Regions from separate parts of the Megasphaera sp. DISK 18 genome, predicted to be linked through region 3. Evidence: riboswitches for the same ligand, from Rfam matches in the RefSeq annotation. Region 3 holds a riboswitch; each other region holds the start of a gene.
What was found. A riboswitch is a leader RNA that binds a small molecule or an ion and turns the genes downstream of it on or off. The one in region 3 is predicted to bind S-adenosylmethionine.
Positions count from the first base shown of each region.

Region 1: another riboswitch for S-adenosylmethionine. It lies ahead of A0U42_RS02425 (MetQ/NlpA family ABC transporter substrate-binding protein); the one in region 3 lies ahead of A0U42_RS06145 (MetQ/NlpA family ABC transporter substrate-binding protein).
Region 2: another riboswitch for S-adenosylmethionine. It lies ahead of A0U42_RS01270 (branched-chain amino acid transport system II carrier protein); the one in region 3 lies ahead of A0U42_RS06145 (MetQ/NlpA family ABC transporter substrate-binding protein).

Region 1 is NZ_LUGJ01000011.1:360-5,965, forward strand. Features, by position in the region: gene A0U42_RS02420 (MFS transporter) at 1-895, opposite strand, end outside; SAM riboswitch class I at 1,173-1,272, shown strand; gene A0U42_RS02425 (MetQ/NlpA family ABC transporter substrate-binding protein) at 1,358-2,182, shown strand; gene A0U42_RS02430 (3'-5' exonuclease) at 2,316-2,984, shown strand; gene A0U42_RS02435 (hypothetical protein) at 3,039-3,641, shown strand; gene A0U42_RS02440 (Gx transporter family protein) at 3,662-4,180, opposite strand; gene A0U42_RS02445 (NusG domain II-containing protein) at 4,190-4,588, opposite strand; gene A0U42_RS02450 (tetratricopeptide repeat protein) at 4,623-5,273, shown strand; gene gmhA (D-sedoheptulose 7-phosphate isomerase) at 5,274-5,606, opposite strand, start outside.
Region 2 is NZ_LUGJ01000005.1:84,324-89,929, reverse strand. Features, by position in the region: gene A0U42_RS01285 (nicotinate phosphoribosyltransferase) at 1-1,055, shown strand, start outside; gene larE (ATP-dependent sacrificial sulfur transferase LarE) at 1,189-2,022, shown strand; gene nth (endonuclease III) at 2,024-2,671, shown strand; SAM riboswitch class I at 2,745-2,843, shown strand; gene A0U42_RS01270 (branched-chain amino acid transport system II carrier protein) at 2,929-4,245, shown strand; gene A0U42_RS01265 (aldehyde dehydrogenase family protein) at 4,356-5,606, shown strand, end outside.
Region 3 is NZ_LUGJ01000025.1:351-5,956, reverse strand. Features, by position in the region: gene A0U42_RS06165 (GDSL-type esterase/lipase family protein) at 1-421, opposite strand, end outside; gene A0U42_RS06160 (tryptophan transporter) at 418-1,893, opposite strand; gene A0U42_RS06155 (energy-coupling factor transporter transmembrane protein EcfT) at 1,906-2,589, opposite strand; gene A0U42_RS06150 (energy-coupling factor ABC transporter ATP-binding protein) at 2,592-3,404, opposite strand; SAM riboswitch class I at 3,899-3,993, shown strand; gene A0U42_RS06145 (MetQ/NlpA family ABC transporter substrate-binding protein) at 4,094-4,924, shown strand; gene metF (methylenetetrahydrofolate reductase [NAD(P)H]) at 5,027-5,606, shown strand, end outside.

The DNA.
Region 1 (5,606 bases), on a different contig from region 3:
TGAAGGACAGGAAGAGCAGCCAACCTTCGCTGATCGTCAAGAGTCCGATAAATCCAAAAAAGGCAACGGGCAGGGACAGGGCAAGAAGGCGCCGCGGTCCCCAATGCATGGTCAGCGTATCCCCTGCCAGGCGGGTAATGAAGGACGAAGCCGTAAACAAGGTCAGCCCCAAGCCCGACCGGGAGATATCGATGCCCTTTTCAAGGGTCATGAAGACGCCGCTCCAGTCATCGATAGCGCCTTCGACGAGAAAGGCAATCATACAAATAAGGCCGATGACGGCGATTTGGCCCTTGGGCCGTATGAAGTGCGGCCGTTCTTGTGCGGCCTGGCGTTCATTGTGCAAGTGCGGCCCGAAAAAGAAAACGCAGGCCATGATGACGGCCGAACTGGCAAAGGCTACGCCCTGCCAGGGAAGGTGGAATTGGAGCAAAAAGGCAAAGAAGGCGGCGCCCATGAAATTGCCCAGAGACCACATGGCCTGCAGGCCCGACATGATGCGCGTACGAACTTTGCGTTCGATAAAGATGCCGTTGATATTGACGACGACATCCATGAGGCCTAAAGAAGCGCCGAGGCAGACCGCCGTCAGGACAGCCAGCCCATAGGCCGGCATGTAGCACAAGAGATTCAAAAAGGCAGCGATGCACAAGCCGGCGATGGTCAAGGAACGACGGCAGCCGAGACGGGCCGCAATGGTACCGGCCAGCATCATCATGATCAAGGCCCCGAGGCCGATTCCCAGCAAGAGAAAGCCCAAGTGGTCGGCCGGTATCGCCAGGTGCCGTTTCAAGAAAGGAATGAGCGACGCCCACGTCGTAAAGCCGAAACCGCCGATAAAGTAAAAGGCTTTTGCCGAATAAATCTGCCAATGTAAATCCCGTTCAAACTGCATGTTTTATCACCTCGAAGCTATGTGCGCAAAAAAAGCCGGATAAAAAACCACAACAGACCTGACTGCCCTTACGTCGACCTGCAAATATACGGACTTGCAGGACCTCCGGACAATGGCTGCTGCGACATCTTATCCAGCCTGATACAATACGGGTATAAAGCCCTCCGATGAGTAGGTTCATTATAACATGAGACAAAAAAATTCTCAAGAAAAGCAAAAAAGGACTTGACAGTGTATTCTCTCAATGGTACTATATACACCATCAACAACACATTGTCTTTCATCAAGAGCAGCCGAGGGAATGGCCCGATGACGCTGCGGCAACCCCCAATCGGGATAGGTGCCAAGTCCAGCGGTATATTACCGGCAGATGAACGAATCGCAATCCGAGCCGTCATCTGAATGACGGCTTTTCTTTTTGAGCGACAACTTCCATTTACTTTCAGAAAGGATATGATTTACATGAAAATAACGGTAAAAAAAGTCTTTGCAGCCCTCCTCATCGCCACGGCCTGCCTGGCTGTCGCCGGCTGCGGATCCTCCAGCGATTCCGCTGCCTCCGGTGACAAGAAAGAAATCAAAGTCGGCGTCACCGCCGGTCCCCATGCAGAAGTCATGGAAGAAGTCGCCAAAGAAGCTGCCAAACAAGGCCTCGACATCAAAGTCGTCGAATTCAACGACTACGTCCAGCCCAACAAGGCCCTGGCCGACGGAGACCTCGATATGAACTCCATGCAGCACCAGCCGTACCTCGATAACGTCGTTAAGAAACAGGGCTTAAAGCTCGTTTCCATCGGCAAGACGATTATCCTGCCCATGGCCGTTTATTCCCATAAATATAAAGATCTCAAAGACGTCGCCGACGGCGCCAAGGTAACGATTCCGAACGACCCGACCAACGGTGCCCGGGCCTTGCTCCTGCTCCAGCAGGCCGGCCTGATTACTTTGAAGAACGGCAACTCCGTAGACGCTTCGGTAACGGACATTACGGCCAATCCGAAAAATCTCCAGTTCGTCGAACTCGATGCCGCTCAGATTCCCCGTTCTCTCGATGACACGGACCTGGCCTGCGTCAACACCAACTACGCCATTCCGGCCGGTCTGAACCCGCAGAAGGATTCCCTCCTCGTTGAATCGAAGGACTCGCCGTATGCCAACGTACTCGTCGTTCGCCAAGGCGATGAAAACAACGAAACCTACAAAAAGGTCCTCGCTATTTATCAGTCTGCCCCGATTAAACAGTTCATCGACGAACACTTCCAAGGAACGATTCTCCCGGCATTCTAAGCCATCGCTTCTAAAAGACAGTCTTCAAAAAAGATAGACACTACAAGGCCTCGTGCATAATATCTTCTGCACGAGGCCTTTTTATTATGGTATAATAAAAATTATCATCATGAATCAGAAAGGAGCCTGACCTATGAAAGCAGTATTCGTCGACTTCGAGATGAACCCCATCGGGCGCGACCAAAAAGAAGCACGCCGAACGTGTAAGGGCGAAATCATCGAAATCGGTGCCGTCAAGATAGACGAAGAAGGCAATGAAATCTCTGCCTATAAAGAATACGTCATGCCGGAATACACGACGACCATGAATCAGACTTGCCAAGAATTGACGGGCATTACGATGGAAATGTTAAAGGGAAAGCCCCATTTCACCGAAGCCTTCGATCACTTTCTCACCTGGTGCAATGAAGGCTGTCCCAACGATTACGAGATGTATGCCTGGAGCGAAAACGACTGGCGTCAGCTCGACAGCGAACTCCGTCTCAAAATTACCAATGCTAAAGAAGATGAACGCGTCCGCTGGATGCTCGAACACTGGCAGAATTTTCAACAGATTTACTGCAATCTGCTGGGGCTCGACAACGTCATATCCCTGGATAAAGCAGTCAGCACCCTTGGCGAAACCTTCGACGGCCAAATGCACGACGCCTTGTGGGATGCCCGCAACACTTCAAAACTATATGTATTATCCAAGAAGAGCGATGAATTCCGCCACATCATGCAGCCTATCATCGACGCTACTAAAGTCACCGGCCCCCTCACCTTTTCACTGGCCGATGCCTTCCGTGAAGCCCGTAAATAAGCGGTTTGAAGAAAAACGGATATCGCCTTCTGTCTACATTCTGCGAGGTATTTTATGATTCACACGCGAATTCGATTTCTGATTCTGATCGTACTGCTGCCCATTTTGGCCCTTACCTTGACGGCCTGCTATACCATCACCTTAAAAGAAAAACGTGTCGACGGCCTCGGTTCGGCTATTTCCATAAAATTACCGGGCAACCTGCAAAGCTTCGACCTGCCCATTCCCGTAAGTCCCGCCGCCAAGCCTTATTATGAAGGCAGTCGCCTCTACGGTGAAAACGATGCCGGTCTTTACATCGCCGTTTACACCAACCGTGTCGACGTCCGAAAAATGGCCGATGACCTCCACCTGAAACAAGAAGACGCCGTCCGACAGAACCTTGCCCAGACGGTCGATACGACAACACAGGCGGTCTTAGCCAAAATCGGAGCCGAAAACGTTTCAACCACGCAAGAAGAACGGACGCTGGACGGAAAACCCGCCGTAGTCCGCAACGCAACCTTTACCTACGAAAAAAGATCCATGCGGGCGCGCCTCCTTGGATTTTCAGACGGGCCTGTGACCTGGATTGTCGTCGTGGCCTGTGATGAAAATAAGGATGATAAGATAAAATTAGCTGACGAAATCATAGACTCCGTCAGCTTACAGCCCTAAGGCCATCATATCCGATATAATTATTCCTGCATCCTTTTATAGATTGGCAGTTTCTTCAAATGCCTCAGGGTAAATACCGAGGTAATGCCGATGAGAAGCCCCGTTCCCGCTCCGGCTACGGCCAGAACCGGCAGGTACAGCATGATTTTAAGGTTGGCCACGACCAGCGAGGCAACGAGGACCTGCCCGAGATTATGGAAGATGCCGCCGGCCATGCTGACGCCGAGAATCGAAAACTTCCCGGCTCCCTTGAGAAGGAGCATGACGCCTAAACTGAGGACAGCACCGGCCACGCTGTAAAAGAATGCGTTAATCCCACCGCCAAAAGCGGCCGCTAAGAGGACGCGAACGAAGAGAATAAGGCAGACATCCCGTTTTCGCGGCAGGGAGTACATGGCGATGACCGTAATCAAATTGGCCAGCCCCAGCTTAGCCCCCGGCGCAATAAAAGGAACGGGAAGCATGCCTTCGACGATATATAGGACTAAGGATTGAGCGATAAACAGGCTCAACATGATGATGCGAAACGTTTTTTTCATAAGCCACCTCTAATGGGCCGGAATGACATCCGGTTCGCCGCCCCCGGCAGACTTGACTTCGATCAGCAGCTTATGAGGCAGGCAAACGACGGTTGCCCCGGGACGGCTGATAAAGCCCTCGCCGATACAGATTTTATCCGGGCAGTCCGCTTCGACGATGCCAATGGTATCATCTTTGACGACGACCAGATTATAGCCGTGGTCCGTCTTGATAGGAATCGTCTCCGTTCCCTGATGACCTGACAAGGGGACTTCTTTATATATTTTGCCGTCGACTTGAATGACAGCATACGTATCGTGAACAGCCGCATCATTCCCGGTCATGTAAAAGATACCCTCCGGAATAAGGGATAAGACGAGGAGGACGGCAACGAGGAGAATATCCCATTTATTAATGATTTGTTTCATATGTTTTCCAGACTGACGAATAGGAGAAATAACGATGAATAAAAAATACGCAGCAATCCTGCTCCTAGCCGCAGCCGCCGTGTGGACCAGCGGGTGCAGCCCCCAGCCGATATCATCGCAGCAGGCAAAGCCCATACAGGCCACGAAAGCCCCTTCTGCCCCGGCCATCAAGACCGATTCTAAAGCCGCCAGCGACGAAGGGATTAAAAACTATCAGGCTGGAGACTATGACAAAGCCCTTCTCGACTTCGACAAAGCCCTTTCCCTTGACGCCGACAACTATCAGGCTCTCAGCAACAAAGGCGTTACCCTGGCCATGCGCGGCAATGAAACGGGAAATAAAAAGGACGTTGAGCAAGGCATTGCCCTTATAGAGCAAGCCCTGCAGTTAGCCCCAAAAGATATGGCCTCTTTGTATAACATGGCCCTGGCCTGTAAAATCGACGGCCAGTACGATAAGGCCATTACGTACTTTAAAAATGTCATCGCAGCCGACCCGGGAAACACTTGGAGTTATTACGGCATTGCGACAATTTACGGCGACCTGGGAAAAGCAGACCAAGCCCTGCCTTATTTAAAACAAGCCATCGACCTCGGCGGTGAATCCGTAAAGGAGGCTGCCCGGACCCAGAGTCATTTCGATAAAATCAGAGACAACAAGCAGTTCCAAAGCGTCGTCCGTTAATTACATATCTTCTTCAGCGATTTCACAAAGAATATGGCCGATCATGATATGCATTTCTTGAGCCCGTGCCGTTACCTTAGCCGGAATGGCCAGGCAGATGTCGCAGACATCTTTCATCTTACCGCCGCCATAGGCCGTCATGCCGATAACCGTAAGGCCCCTCGCACGGGCTTCTTCAATGGCTTCGAGAACGTTGCCGCTGTTGCCGGACGTCGAAATGCCAATCAGGATATCTCCTTTTTCACCAAGGGCATGGACCTGACGCCGGAATACCGTATCAAAGCCGTAGTCATTTCCGACGGCCGTCAAGATCGACGTGTCGACGGTCAGGGC
Region 2 (5,606 bases), on a different contig from region 3:
GCCTCATTGCCACGAAAGCTCGCCGCGTTCGGACTGTTGCCGGCAATGACAATCTCATGGAATTCGGTCTGCGCCGCGCTCAGGGCAAATCGGCCGGTGTCTACGGCGCTCGTTCGGCTATGATCGGCGGTTTCAACGGGACCAGCAACGTCCTGGCCGGGGCGAAATTCGGCATGCCTGTCTTAGGGACGATGGCCCACAGCTGGATCATGAGCTTCTCGTCGGAACTGGAAGCCTTCCGCCGCTATGCCGAACAGTATCCCAACAACCTCATTCTGTTGGCCGATACGTATAATACCTTGAAGCAAGGCGTTCCCGACGCCATTACGATCTTCAAGGAAATGAAGGCTGCCGGTACCTTGCCTAAAGTCTACGGTATCCGCCTCGACAGCGGCGACTTGGCTTATCTTTCGAAGGAAGCCCATAAGATGTTTGCCGCTGCCGGTTTCCCTGACGCCGTCATCGCGGCCTCGAACGACCTCGATGAAAACCTTATTTTTGAATTAAAGGGCCAGGGCTGCGCCATCAATTCCTGGGGCGTCGGCACCAACCTCATTACGGCCAAGGACAGCCCGTCTTTGGGCGGCGTCTTCAAGCTCGTCGGCCAGTACGACGACGGTAAGTTCGTACCGAAGATCAAGATGAGCGACAATGCCGAAAAGATTTCCAATCCGGGCCTCAAGAACGTCCTTCGCGTCTATGACAAGAAGACGGGCAAGATGAAGGCCGACATCATCATCCTCGAAGGGGAAAGCATCGATGAATCGAAGGATCTGCTCTTAAAGAGCGACAAGGCTCCCTGGCGTTTCCGGACGATTCCGGCCGGGACCTACCGCGTTCAGGAAATGCTCATCCCTATCTTTAAAAAGGGTGAATTAGTCTATAAAAAACCGAATCTCAAGGACATCATGACCTATGCCGATGAACAGATTCAGACCTTGTGGCCTGAATACCTGCGCTTGGTCAATCCGGAAGAAATGTGGGTTCAGCGCAGCAGCAAGCTGTCGGCCCTGCGGGATGCCGTGCTCAAGGAAGAATCGGCTCATTTCTTCTAAGCCGGCCATTGAGGGGACGATGGCCGAACAGGGAGGCTCTTTCTGCTTTCCTTTCCGCGGCGGCTCTTTGGGGCCCTCTCGGGAAGAGGGGAGAAGGTGCCTTTTCTGCACTATTGTATAAGGGGGAATCCTTATGGTTTCAACAGATACGCGCAAGAAATATGAAAAACTGCAAGATATATTAAAGTCGCTGGGCAGTGTCGTCGTCGGCTTTTCCGGCGGCGTGGACAGTACTTTTTTGACCTATGCCGCCCATGAAGCGCTGGGTGATAAGGTCCTGGCCATTACGGCCGTATCGGCCACCCTTCCGGGGAGTGAAGCTGCCGATGCCAAGGCCATGGCGGAATTCATTGGCGTCGAACACCGCTTGGTCAATTCGACGGAGTTCGACGATCCGACGTTTGTGGAAAATCCGCCGGAACGCTGCTATTACTGTAAGAAGATCCGTTTCACGGCCTTGGTGAACCTGGCCAGGTCCGAAGGCTATCAGTGGGTCATCGACGGCGGCAATGTCGACGATCTCGGCGATTACCGGCCGGGGATGAAGGCCCTTAAAGAGCTGTCCGATTCGGTCCGCAGTCCCATGATCGAAGCGGGCTTAGACAAGGCCGATATCCGGGCCCTATCGAAGGAATTCGGTCTCCAGACCTGGAATAAGCAGAGTGCCGCTTGTTTGGCCAGCCGCGTTCCTTACGGCGTCCGCCTGACGCCGCATCTCCTGGCTCAGATCGATGCCGCCGAAGCCGCTGTGGCCCCTTACGTTCAAGGGGCGCTGCGGGTCCGCTATCACGGCGACGTAGCCCGTATCGAAGTGGGCTTAGACGAGATCCCGTCGGTGCTGGCCCATCGCCAGGAAATCGTCCGGGCCATTAAGGATACGGGGTTCTCCTACGTTACCCTCGACCTCGGCGGCTATGAAATGGGAAGTCTCAATGATGTCATCGATACCGATGAGGAAGTAAAGTGATATGGCTGTTACCAAGAAAGTAAAAGATGAAATGCTCCAGCGTTTCCAGGACCAGTACGGCATCATGAAGCCGGCCCTGCACTACAATTCGCCCTTTGAACTGATGATTGCCGTCATCTTGTCGGCTCAGTGCACGGACGAACGGGTCAATATCGTGACGGCCGGTCTCTTCCCGGAATATAATACGGCAGAAAAGATGCTGTCCCTCGGCCTCGACGGCCTCGAAGAAAAGATTCGCACCTGCGGCCTTTATCACAGCAAGGCCAAGAATATTCTGGCCAACTGCGCCATCCTCTGCGAAGACTATGGCGGCGAAGTACCGCAGACCTTTGACGAATTGGTGAAACTGCCCGGCGTCGGCCGCAAGACGGCGAACGTCCTGGTCAGTGTCTTGTTCGACATCCCGGCCATTGCCGTCGATACCCATGTCTTTCGCGTATCCAATCGGCTTCAGCTGGCCAAGGGCAAGACGCCCCTTGAAGTCGAAAAGGGGCTGCAGAAGGCCATTCCCAAGGAATGGTGGAGCCGGGCCCATCATTGGCTCATCTGGCACGGACGACGGGTCTGCAAGGCCCGAAAGCCCTTGTGCGACGAATGCTTCCTCTCTGATTTATGCCCGGGAAGTCAAAATAAGTCGCCGAAGAAGTGATTTTGTTAAAAAGTTATTGACAAACAGCGAAAAGTTTTATAAAATACTACCAATACATACAAAATTTCATACCGCAATATCCAGAGCAGCTGAGGGATGGGCCCGATGACGCTGCGGCAACCTGCCAATGGTAAGGTGCCAATTCCTACAGGCTATTCCTGAAAGATATGATGTGAATTGAGGCGCAGCTTGAGGGCAGCGCCTCTTTTTTGTATGATGCACTTATTCTTTATGATGGGGTTAGGGGGACTTTTGTTATGAATGATTCCAGCAGACAGTCGATTCGGAAACGGGATGTCATCATCCTGGGCTTTGCTTTTTTTGCCACCTATTTCGGGGCCGGCAATCTTATTTTTCCGCCGCACTTGGGGCTCAACAGCGGCAGTGATTTCTTGTCGGGCCTGGCCGGTTTGACCTTGTCGGGGATTTTCCTGCCTATTTTTACGCTCATCGTCATCGGCCTCAACGGCGACGTCCATACGATTACGGACAAGGTCGGAAAATATACGTACCGGATTTTATTGGCGGCTTTGATGCTGGTCTGTACCTTCGTGTCCATTCCGCGGACGGCAGCGACGGCCATCCAGCTCGGTGTACAGGGGAATTTTCCGGCAGCGCCCATGATTCCTTTAGTCGTCCTTTATTTCCTGCTCTGCTATTTCTTCGTCGCCGACCCGCATAACGTCATGGACCGCATGGGCAAGTATTTGACGCCGGCCTTGGCCTTCATTTTGGTGGCCATCGCCATTGCCGGGATTTTCTTCCCCTTGGGGACGCCGGCGGAACCTGCTGCAGACAATCCCTTCGTCAATGCCTTCCTCGGCGGCTACAATACGGGCGACGTCCTGGTCAGCTTCATCATGGCTGCCGTCTTCCTCAGCTCCATTCGCGGCAAGGGCTATACGGGCGTCGGCCAGCGCAATAAGGTCCTCATCTACTGCGGTATCGTCTCCTTCGTCCTGCTGCTCATCATCTACGGCAGCCTGCTCTACATGGGAGCCAGCGTCAGTTCCTATTATCCTCAGTCCATCGGCCGGGCTGAGCTCTTGGTAGCCATCATCCACCGCATCGGCTCTTGGGTCATGATTCCCATGGGCATCGCCGTCGTCTTGGCCTGCCTGACGACAGCCATCGGTCAGATTGCGGCCGTTGCGGAATTCACCAGCACGACTTCCGGCAGCCGTGTCAGTTATAAACAGGCGGCCGTCGCCTGCTCGATTCTCTCGGCCCTGACGGCCTTCCTCGGTGTCGACGGCATCGTCACCTACATCGGCTGGATTTTCGGCGTCGCTTATCCGCCGTGCCTGGCCTTATTGGTCTTAGGCATCGTCGGTCCCTTGCTGCCCAATCAGTGGGCCTATAAGGGTTCGGTCTACTTGGTCACGGTCTTCGCCTGCTTGGAATCCCTGCCGGGCCTTAGCAGTCTGGCCGTTGCCAAAGCCATCGTCGCTGCCGTTCCCTTGTCGGCCTACGGCTTCGGCTGGATCGTTCCCTTTGTCGTCGGCCTTGTCGGCGGGTCTGTTCTGGGGCATTTCGCGTCGGAATCGGAGTCCTTGGAAGTCGAGGCAAAATAATGGTAAAGGCATTGTACTTAAATTTTTCAGAGTACGATGCCTTTTTTGTTGCACAATAGAGAATTTCTATCTATAATGGTAGCATAAATCAGCACAAAGGAGGTTTTTTCATGGACTTAAAAAAATTGTATATCGATGGCCAGTGGGTAGCTCCCTTATCCGGCCAATACATCGACGTTGAAAATCCGGCGACGAAGGAAGTTTTCACGACCGTTGCCGCTGCCGGTGAACAGGATGTCGCCGCTGCCTCAGCTGCTGCAGCCAAGGCCTTTCCTGCGTGGGCGGCAAGGCCGATGGAAGAACGAATTGATTTTATGAGAAAATTGCTTAAAGAGCTCATTCAATTTGAACCGCAGATGGTCGATGCCACCGTCAAGGAATTGGGCATCCCCGTTTCCTTCGTTAAGACCAACCACATCGCCTACCAGTTCGTACGGACCCAGTCCTATATCGACTTGGCCCCGGACCTGCCCTTAGTCGAAAAACTGCCCCAGTCCGTCGTCTACCGCCGTCCCTTAGGGGTCATCGGCTGCATTACGCCGTGGAACTATCCTTTGGGCCAGGTTATCCAGAAAGTCATCCCGGCTATTTTAGTCGGCGCCACCGTCGTCTTGAAGCCCAGCCAGTCTACGCCGGTAACAGCTTATTATTTGGCCGAAGCCTTTGATCGGGCCGGCTTCCCGAAGGGCGTCTTCAACTTCATCCCCGGCCGCAGCGGTGAAATCGGCAACGCTATCTGCGACGATCCCAATATCGCCATGATATCCTTTACGGGGTCGACCAAAGCCGGTATCAAGGTCTCCCAGCGGGCCTTGGCTTCTATGAAGCGCATCAGCATGGAACTGGGCGGCAAATCACCCTTTATCATCCTGCCCGGGGCCGACTATGAAAAGGCCGTCCGCATGTGCTTCAATTCGCTCCTGCTCAACAGCGGCCAGACCTGCACGGCTCTGTCGCGGCTGATCATTCCCAAGGAAGCGAAAAAAGAAATCGAAGACATCATCCTCAAGGTCCTGCCGGAATATAAGGTCGGCGACCCGACCTTGGAAACGACGAAAGTCGGCGCTGTCGCTTCGGCAGAACAGTGGAAGATTGTCGATTCGTACATTGCCAAAGGCATCGAAGAAGGGGCGACGGTCCTGGCCGGCGGCCGTCCGGAAGCGCCTGAAAAGGGGTACTTCATCAATCCGACGGTCTTCACCGATGTGACCAACGACATGACCATCGCTCAGGAAGAAATCTTCGGGCCCGTCCTCTGCGTCCTCACTTATGACAGTGTCGACCAGGCCCTTACTATTGCCAACGATACCAAGTACGGCCTCAACGGTGCCGTCTGGGGTCCCGATAAGGAAGAAGCGACG
Region 3 (5,606 bases):
TGGCACTATAATCCAAAAGCCACTGACGGTAGCGGCGGAGTATCTCATTGTGACGATTCACATCACCGGCATCCTGCCAGCCATAGTAGGCACTTTCCGGCTTCGTCAAAGGAGGAATGCCGATATACACCGGTTCCTCCTGGGATTTTAACAGCGAAACCAAGGTTTCTATATTGCGGCAGACGGAGGAAAAGTCCTTATCGAGGAGGATATCGTTGGACCCTCCCATGATGAAGAAGGCATCGTAGCCGATGAGGTCAAGCTGGTGCAGGCGAAAGACCATGCCGGCCGTCGTGTCGCCGCATTGTCCCCGGTTATCGATCTGAATCTTGCCGTCTGCAGCCACCAAGGTCGTCCACCGCTCTCCCGGAAGCACATCGTACCCATAGGTCAAACTATCGCCTAAACAGAGGATTTTCATGACCGGATCCCCTTTTGAACGGCTGCTACGGCCGTTTCTGCCGAAAGCCACGGCGCATCGAAGCGGCAGCCGGCTTTTTCAAGATCCATTTGACAAGCAAACATCTTGGGAATGGCACTGGCATAAATATCATGATCGTACATATAGCGCAGCGTCGTTTCAACGTCGGCATCGCTGAGGATGTGGCCGTGGTCGATGAGAACCAGTCGGTTAGCGTAAGGAAGGGCCGCTTCCAGCGTATGTTCGACGACGACAATCGTATGGCCGTAGGTTACATTCAAATCGTGAATCAATTCATAGAACTCGTGGGTCCCTTCAGGATCCAGGGCCGACGTCGGTTCATCGAAGACCAGGATGTCGGGATTGGTTGCCAAGACATCGGCAATGACCAGACGCTGGCGCTGGCCGCCGGACAGCTTGGTCAAAGGACGCTGGCGATAAGGCAGCATGTGTACTTTTTCCAGTGCTTCCGTGACGGCCTGGTCGATTTTATCGGGGGCAACGCCCTGATTTTCCAGGCTGAAGGCGATTTCTTCTTCAACGGTCATGGCGACCAGCTGGCTGTCGTAATCGTCAAGCATGGCTCCAACGCGGGTCGCGAGTTTTGAAATCGTCGTCTGCGTCGTCGCCTGTCCGTTGACATAGACCATGCCCTTCATGACACCGCCGAAATAATGAGGAATAGCGCCGGTCATGGCCATGCACAGCGAGCTCTTGCCGCTGCCGCTTTCGCCGGTAATGACCAGGAAGTCGCCTTCACGGACCGTCAGATTGACATCATCGAGGACCGGCGTCTTCTGTTTATTATAGATATAAGAAAGGTGTTCCATAGAAATGAGGCCTTCTTGAGCGGGCTTCAAGTCATACATGCTGTGATCGGAAGCCACTTCCTGTTCTTCGAGAGAATCGAGGATGCCTCGTGATACGAAGAGGCGCAGGGCCGGAAAATACATAATCGGCGTGACGATGGCATTCAAGGCGCCGATGACGACGACTAAGGGCAGCATGGCTGTAAAATAGACGACGTTCGGAAGATCCATGACGAATTTTAAAATAGTGACGAAGGCACCGCCGCTCATACAGGTAGCGGCAAAGCCGGTCAGGGCAGGCAAGCAGGAATGGCCTTTCACTTTGATGAAGGCCAGGTTCTTGACGATAAAGGCACAGGTAAGGGCCCCGACGGGTTCACTGATAAGGTTGCCATAGGGAAAGCCCGATTTTGACGTCAGAACATTGACCAAGGCAGCGACGAGACCGATGCCGAGAGCCTGTTTATAACTGGGCTTGGTCAAACAAATGGCGACGCAGTAGGTAGCAATCGTCCAGTTCGGCGTAACGCCGCCGACGCTTGGCGATACGAGGTGCAAGATCGTGCCGATGGCCAGCATCAGCGTCGTAATGGTAATCCAGCGGAACTGACCGCCCTGACGGTGATGAAATTCTAATTTAGAAATATCTGCTACTTGTTTCATCGAGTTCCCCTCCTATACCATACCCTGCATCCGCAAGTAAACGATACCGCAGCTCAAAGCCAACATGACAAAAATAACGATGTAATCGCGTCCTTTGGGCTGAACGTTGCTCATAAAACTGTGTTCATGACTGCCAAAGCCGCGCAGTTCCAAGCTGAGGGCCATCGTTTCCGACCGGCCCAAGGACTTCAGCATGAGCGGCTGGACGACACTCATGTAGTTGATAACTTTCTTAAAAACATTGCCCTTCGTCGAAAGGCCCCGGCAGGCCTGGGCTTCCTGAACGGCCTGACTTTCGGCGATGAAGTCCGGCACGAAGCGCAGGGCCGCCGTAAACATGAAGGCGTATTCATAAGGAATCTTAATCTGCTTGACCAAGGCTGCCGTCAAATCCTGGAGGCGCGTCGTCGTCAGCAAGATGATGAAGACGATGGTCATGGCGAGCATACGAAGGCCCGTAACGTAGGCCGATTCTAAGGATCCGCCGCCGAGAAGCTGAACGACGGCCAGAAATGCCGCAAAGATGATCAGACTGAAGACGGCTTTGACGTTGCGCGACAAGCTTCCGCAGAGCCCTAAGAGAATGAGTTCGACGACGACCAGACCGACTAAAGGAAGTGTCGTATGCATGACCAGTGCCCAGAAAGAAAAGGCAAAGGTACCGATTAATTTCGTAACGGGGACAAAGTTTTTCATCATTATTTCGTACCTCCTATTCTTTCCAGCATGGCTGCCGTAAATTCCTTCATCGATTTACAATAAGGAAAATCCGGTGCCGCCATGGACAAGGCGACGGCGTCGGGCCGGCTCAGGCCCAAGTCATATAGGTCAGAGCGTTTCGTAAACAGTTCTTCCGGCGTCCCGTCAAAGGCCTTGGTATGATTGCCGATGACGATGACCCGTTGACAGTATTCTGCAAAAATATCCATATCATGACTGATGATGAGGATGGTCATGCCCTTTTGATGAAGTTCGCTCAAAAGTTCCATGAGCTGCTCCTTATCTTCACTGTCCTGACCGCTCGTCGGTTCATCGAGGATGAGATACTGCGTATGCATGGCGATGGCCGAGGCGATGGCAACCCGCTGTTTTTCACCGCGATTGAGGTTGGGCGGATACGATTCGGCAAGCTCCGTCAGCTGCGTCGCCTTCAAGGCGTCCTCAACAGCTTCTTGGATCTCAGACTCACTCATGCCCAGCTGCTTCGGTCCATAGGCCACTTCTTCCCGAACCGTCGGCCGAAACATCTGCCGTTCCGGCCGCTGGAATACGTAACCGATAAAATGGCTGCGAACGGAAGCATCGTCACCGTTTATGACCTTGCCGTTATATACGATTTCACCGGAAACGGGCTTTTCAAGCCCCATGAGCAAGCGAGTCACCGTCGTCTTCCCACAGCCGTTGCGGCCGCCGAGGCCGATGAACTCACCTTCACCGATTTGCACATTTACACCTTCCAATACGGGAACACCGCTACCGTAATTGAAACTGACATCCTTCATTTCCAGCATCTTTCTCTCCCCTTCTCTTTGAAGACAAAAAAAAACCTTTCCATCCCTATAAAGGGACGAAAGGTTCAGATTCTTCCGCGGTACCACCCAAATTGACTCAGTAAGTCCAGCTCTACATGTACGGCCTCACGGCGATACACGTTTCTTTGATAGCGGTGGAAATACACCGTCGCACCCTACTGGTCACCGTTCAGGCCGCATCTCCCGAATCCATTCTATCCGCCGGTCTGCGCCGAACTTCCACTGCCATCGGCTCGCTGTAGCTGCCACAATCGGATATACTCGTTTCGTTCATCGACAACATTTATGATTTGCTTTAGATTATATAATGGCAGTGGACTCTTGTCAAGATAGAAGAACCTCAAAACAGGTTTCTCGTTTAAAATATAATTTTTTTGCACCATATTATTTCAAATTGACACTGATTATCGAGTATTTTCATATTGACAAATTGCCCATTCATGGTAAACTATTACACAAGACAATTGAAACGACATTTATCCAGAGCGGCGGAGGGACTGGCCCTATGAAGCCCGGCAACCGATAACACGGTGCTAATTCCTGCGGAAACTATTCCGAGAGATAAAGAACCAAGACCAAGCCTCTTTCTCTTTCGGGAAGAGGCTTTTTTTCATGGATAATGGCGAAGCAAAAAGGTCTGACTATTCTATTAACAGGAGGTATAACTCATGAAAAACTTCAAAAAACTTTCCGTTCTCGCCGCTGCGGCCCTGATGGCCGTTGCATTCTTAGCCGCCGGCTGCGGCAGTGATTCCCAGACGACGGCTTCGTCCGACAAGAATGTCACCGTCACCGTCGGCGCAACCCCCGTTCCCCACGCGGAAATCCTCAACGAAATCAAACCGCTCTTGGCCAAAGAAGGGGTCGACCTCAAGGTCGTCGAATTCACGGACTACGTCAAACCGAACCTGGCTTTGAATGATAAGGAACTGGATGCCAACTTCTTCCAGCACACGCCGTACCTCGATAAATTCAACAGCGAACACGGCACCAAATTAAAAGCCATCGCCAAAATCCATGTCGAACCGATGGGCATTTACTCCCGCAAAATTAAAGATTTGAAAGATCTTGCAAACGGCGCGAAAGTCGCCATCCCTAACGACCCGACCAACGGCGGCCGTGCCCTCCTCATCCTTCAGAGTGCCGGTCTCATCACCCTTAAAGACGGCGGCAACATCACCTCCACCGTCCAGGACGTTGTAAAGAACGATAAAAACCTCCAGTTCGTCGAACTCGAAGCTGCTCAGATTCCCCGCTCCATCGACGATGTCGATATCGCCCTCATCAACACCAACTTTGCTATGGAAGCCGGCCTCAATCCTTTGAAGGACGCCCTCTTCTTGGAACCGAAGGATTCGCCCTATGCGAACGTCCTCGTCGTCCGTGACGGCGACGAAAACCGTCCGGAAATCCAGAAGCTCGTCAAAGCCCTCCAGTCTCCGGAAGTCAAGAAATTCATCGAAGACAAGTACCAAGGCGCTATCTTACCGAGTTTCTAATAGACAGGCAACAAAATCTTCAATATAATAAAGATATAGAAAAGAGGCTGCCTCTATGGGGCAGCCCTTTATCTTCTTATGATCTGAGGGGGAAATTAATGTATGCATACTCATGAGCTTTTTGCAAAAAAGACGGTCTTTTCGTTCGAAGTTTTCCCGCCAAAGCGAGATACGCCTATCGAAACCGTCTACCCGACGCTCGATGAACTGAGCAAGATCCATCCGGACTTCATCAGCGTGACCTGTGGAGCCGGCGGCAACGGCGGCAACCGCACGACGGAAGTCGCAACATATATAAAAAACCTGGGCTGTGAAACAGTAGCCCACATGCCCTGCATCTATCTGACCGAAGAAGATGCACTTAAAACATTGCAGGAACTGAAGGCTCGAGGCATCGAAAACATCCTGGCCCTTCGCGGCGACGAAACGCCGGGAAGAGAACGAACGCACCGCTTCGAACACGCCAGCGACCTCATCGCCTTTATTAAAGACAAAGCTCCGGAGTTCAACATCATCGGTGCCTGCTATCCCGAAGGCCATGCTGAGGCCAAGACCGTCGCCGCCGACATCCGCAACTTAAAGACCAAAGTCGATGCCGGAGCCAGCGAACTGATTTCTCAGATGTTTTTTGACAATGCCGTATTTTACCGCTTCCTAGAACGCTGTGAAATCGCCGGCATCA